2 regions of the Streptomyces sp. NPDC004111 genome follow, and region 1 is predicted to be linked to the other one. Evidence: riboswitches for the same ligand, from Rfam matches in the RefSeq annotation. Region 1 holds a riboswitch; the other holds the start of a gene.
The links. Region 1 has a riboswitch for S-adenosylmethionine ahead of ACFYVL_RS23350 (aminotransferase class V-fold PLP-dependent enzyme). Riboswitches for the same ligand answer to the same signal wherever they lie in the genome.
Positions count from the first base shown of each region.

Region 1 (2,194 bases):
AGAGCACCTTGACGGCGGGCACCCGGGCGAGCCCCTCCCGCACCCGGCGCACCAGGGACTGCTCCCGCTCCACCAGGGAGTCGAAGCCCGCCTCGGTGAGCGCCCGGCAGGCGGAGGCGATGGAGTAGACGCCGATGACGTTGGGCGATCCGGCCTCGTGGCGGGCGGCGGTGGTGTGCCACTCGACGTCCACCCCGCCGTCGGTGCGCCGGGCGACCTTCTTGGAGGCGCCGCCGCCGGCCAGGTACGGCTCGGCTTCCTGGAGCCAGTCGGCGCGTCCGGCGAGCACGCCGGAGCCGAAGGGCGCGTACAGCTTGTGGCCCGAGAAGGCGACCCAGTCCACGTCCAGCTCCTTGACGGAGACGGGGTGGTGGGGGGCCAGCTGGGCGGCGTCGAGGACGATCCGCGCCCCGTGGGCGTGCGCGACGGCGGCCAGCTCCTTCACCGGCCAGATCTCCCCGGTGACGTTGGAGGCACCGGTCACGCAGACGAGGGCCGGACCGGTGGGGCCTCCCGTGCTCGAACGAAGCCGAGAGCTTGAGGAAGGATCGCGGTCGGCGAGGGCGCGCTCCAGGATCGCGACGGCCTGGGCGGGGGTGCGCGGCGCGTTGAGGTAGTGGACGTCGGCGTCCTGCCAGGGCAGCAGCGAGGCGTGGTGCTCGGTCTCGAAGACGAACACCTGGCAGCCGGCGGGCAGTACGGCCGAGAGCAGGTTCAGCGAGTCGGTGGTGGAGCGGGTGAAGACGACCTGGTCGTCGTCCCGGCAGTCCAGGAACTCGTGGACGGTGGTGCGGCTGTTCTCGAACAGGTCCGTGGAGAGCTGCGAGAGGTACCCGGCGCCGCGGTGCACGCTGCCGTAGTACGGGGCGTACGCCGCCACGTCGTCCCACACCCGCTGGAGCGCCGGGGCGCTGGCCGCGTAGTCGAGGGCCGCGTAGGTGACCTCGCCACCGGTCACCAGCGGCACGGCCACGTCCCGCCCGAGGACGGGCAGCGGCGCCGCGCAGCAGGGGTCGGCGGACTCACCGGAAACGGCGGCCGGGGCGGGGGCCGGCGCGGCGGAGGAGGCGGTGGCGGCAGTGGCGGTGGTGGCGACGGGCGATGCGGGCATGACGAAACTCCTGGTGAGGCGGAATGGCTTCAGTGGTGCCCGTACCAATGCTGACGAAAGCTCAGATGCCTTGCCGGGTACGGGAGTTGCCTCGACGCTCCGGACACACGGGTCCGGTGCGGAGGTGAAGGTGGAACGGGGCCGAGCGGCCCTATCGCATTCGCTTGCTCACGAGACTGCTCCCTTGAGGACCAGGACCCCAGGGGCGCGCCACTCCGACAGGAGTGCGCAGGGGTCCGCGCTTGCCGTAGACCTCGCTGCCTACGACCTGGTCTTCACCCGGGGCACCCCGCCACGGACGGAGGGTTGCCGGACAGCGGGCCGGGGCCGTAGTCGCTGTCACTCATGACCTGTGCAGCATCTTGCCACACGATCAACGACGCGCAAGAGCGCAGTCCGCGTATCGAGACATCCGGACTGCGCTCTGCGTCACACGTCGAAGGGGTTTCAGGAGTTGCTGGCCGCCACCCAGCGCTCCAGCGCCTTGAGCGCGCTCCCGGAGTCGAGGGACTCGCGGGCCCGTTCGATCCCGGCGGCGATCTCCTCGTTCAACGATCCTCCACCGGGATTGAGGGCGACGAGGGCGGCTGCCGTGTTGAGCAGGACGGCGTCGCGCACGGGCCCCTCCTCACCGGCCAGCAGCCTGCGGGCCACCTCCGCGTTGTACGAGGCGTCGGCGCCCCGCAGCGCCTCGACGGGGACGATGTCCAGGCCCACGTCCCGCGGGTCGAAGGCCTCCTCGCGCACGGTGCCCCCGCGCACGATCCACACCCGTGAGGTCGCGGTGGTGGTCAGCTCGTCGAGACCGTCGTCGCCGCGGAAGACCAGCGCGGAGTTCCCCCGCTCGGCCAGCACGCCGGCCACGATCGGCGCCATCCGCGCGTCGGCGACCCCGACGGCCTGCGCGCGCACCTGGGCCGGGTTGGTGAGCGGGCCCAGGATGTTGAAGGTGGTCTGCGCGCCGAGCTCCTTGCGGGCCTTGGCGGCGTACCGCAGCGCCGGGTGGAACTTCACCGCGAAGCAGAAGGTGATGCCCGCCTCCTCGGCGACCTCCGCCACCCGCCGCGGCGTCAGGTCCAGATT
Region 1 is NZ_JBIAMU010000012.1:62,910-65,103, reverse strand. Features, by position in the region: gene ACFYVL_RS23350 (aminotransferase class V-fold PLP-dependent enzyme) at 1-1,111, opposite strand, end outside; SAM riboswitch class IV at 1,345-1,462, opposite strand; gene trpD (anthranilate phosphoribosyltransferase) at 1,559-2,194, opposite strand, start outside.

Region 2 (2,194 bases), on a different contig from region 1:
GGTAAATGGAGGCCGCCATCCGTCCGAGTGCCTGGCCGTCCTGGTGGCGGTGCTTGCGCACCCCCACGTCGACCTGGGCCAGCGCGTCCAGGCCCACCGTGTGCAGCGAGTCCACCAGCAGGCCCAGCTCGACCCCGTACCCCACCGGGAACGGCAGCCGCTCCAGGAGGCTGCGGCGGGCCGCGTACTCACCGCCCAGCGGCTGTACGAATCCGGCCAGCTGCGGCCAGTGCAGATTGAGCAGCGGGCGCGCCATCAGCTCGGTGACCCGGCCGCCCTGCCCCGCGGTCCGCCCGGCGGCGGGCCCGTCGAACTCGGAGCCGAGCGGACGGTCGTACGTCGCCTTCACGAACTGCACCTCGGGCTCGGTCAGCAGCGGCCCGACGATCCCGGACACGAACGTGGAGCTGAAGTCCCGCAGGTCCGCGTCCACGAAACAGACCACGTCACCCCGTGTGACCAGCAGCGACCGCCACAGCACCTCGCCCTTGCCGCGCACCGCCGGGATGCGGGGCAGGATGTCGTCCCGGTGCACCACCCGGGCCCCGGCCCCGGCCGCCGCCTTCGCGGTGCCGTCGGTGGAGCCCGAGTCGATCACCACCAGCTCGTCCACCAGCGGCACGCCCCCGCCGCCCGCCTCCGGGCCCATCAGCTCCGCGCGGACGGTGGTCACGATCCGGCCGACCGTCGCCTCCTCGTCGAGCGCGGGCAGGACGACGCTGACGGTGGTGCCCCGGGCCGCTTTCGCGGCGAGCAGCAGGTCCAGCGGGCGGTCGGCGGCGGCCCAGGACCGCGCGCCCAGCCAGCGCTCCACCTCTTCCAGCACGCCTGTCACTCCCGACTCTGTGATCCATCTCGCGGTCCGGACGTCTTCCTCAGGCGTCCGGGGGTTCGGTTACAGTCTTGAACAACGCGGACGACCGTCGCATGTCGGGGTCGATGCCGCGTACAAACACCCGGGACCGCTCGCGCGGAGCCCCGGAGTCATAGCGCTCATCCAGAGGGACTGAGGGAAACGGCCCGTTGAAGTCCCGGCAACCCCCCTGCCGACCGCGAGGTCAGGTGGGGAAGGTGCCAATTCCGTCTCGTGGCGAAAGCCGTCACGGGGAAGATGAGGAAAGGACCTCGCCATCATGGCTGTGCAGACCACTGAAGCCGCCACCTCCGCCGTAGACCTCGGCCCCGCCGCCGCCCTGTCGTGCCGCGAGTGCGGCGAGCGCTTCGAGCTCGGCCCGATCTTCGCCTGCCAGCTCTGTTTCGGCCCCCTCGAAGTGGCGTACGACCTGCCCGCCGGTGACCCGGAGGAGCTCCGCAAGCGCATCGAGGCCGGCCCGGACAACATCTGGCGCTACGCCCCGCTGCTCCCCGTCCCGGCGGACGTCGCCGAGCACCCCAGCCTGAACCCCGGCTTCACGAAGCTGGTCAAGGCCGACAACCTGGCCCGTGAACTGGGTGTCACCGGCGGCCTGTTCGTCAAGGACGACTCCGGCAACCCGACGCACTCCTTCAAGGACCGCGTCGTCGCCATCGCCGTCGAGGCCGCCCGCGCCTTCGGCTTCACCACCCTCTCCTGCTCCTCCACCGGCAACCTGGCCGGAGCGGTCGGCGCCGCCGCCGCGCGGGCCGGCTTCCGCTCCTGCGTGTTCATCCCGCACGACCTGGAGCAGGGCAAGGTCGTCATGGCCGCCGTGTACGGGGGCGAGCTGGTCGGCATCGAGGGCAACTACGACGACGTGAACCGCTTCTGCTCCGAGCTGATCGGCGACCCGCTCGGCGAGGGCTGGGGCTTCGTCAACGTCAACCTGCGCCCGTACTACGGCGAGGGCTCCAAGACCCTCGCGTACGAGATCTGCGAGCAGCTCGGCTGGCGGCTGCCGGACCAGATCGTCGTCCCGATCGCCTCGGGCTCGCAGCTCACCAAGATCGACAAGGGGCTCCAGGAGCTGATCAAGCTCGGGCTCGTCGAGGACAGGCCGTACAAGATCTTCGGCGCCCAGGCGGAGGGCTGCTCGCCGGTCTCCACCGCCTTCAAGGCCGGTCACGACGTGGTCCGCCCGCAGAAGCCGAACACCATCGCCAAGTCCCTGGCGATCGGCAACCCGGCCGACGGCCCGTACGTCCTGGACATCGCCCGGCGCACCGGCGGCGCGGTCGAGGACGTGAACGACGAGCAGGTCGTCGACGCGATCAAGCT
Region 2 is NZ_JBIAMU010000004.1:86,375-88,568, forward strand. Features, by position in the region: gene ACFYVL_RS10130 (glucosyl-3-phosphoglycerate synthase) at 1-826, opposite strand, end outside; SAM riboswitch class I at 991-1,118, shown strand; gene thrC (threonine synthase) at 1,134-2,194, shown strand, end outside.
Region 2: it holds a riboswitch for S-adenosylmethionine, as region 1 does, so the genes downstream of both, thrC (threonine synthase) here and ACFYVL_RS23350 (aminotransferase class V-fold PLP-dependent enzyme) in region 1, are expected to answer to the same signal.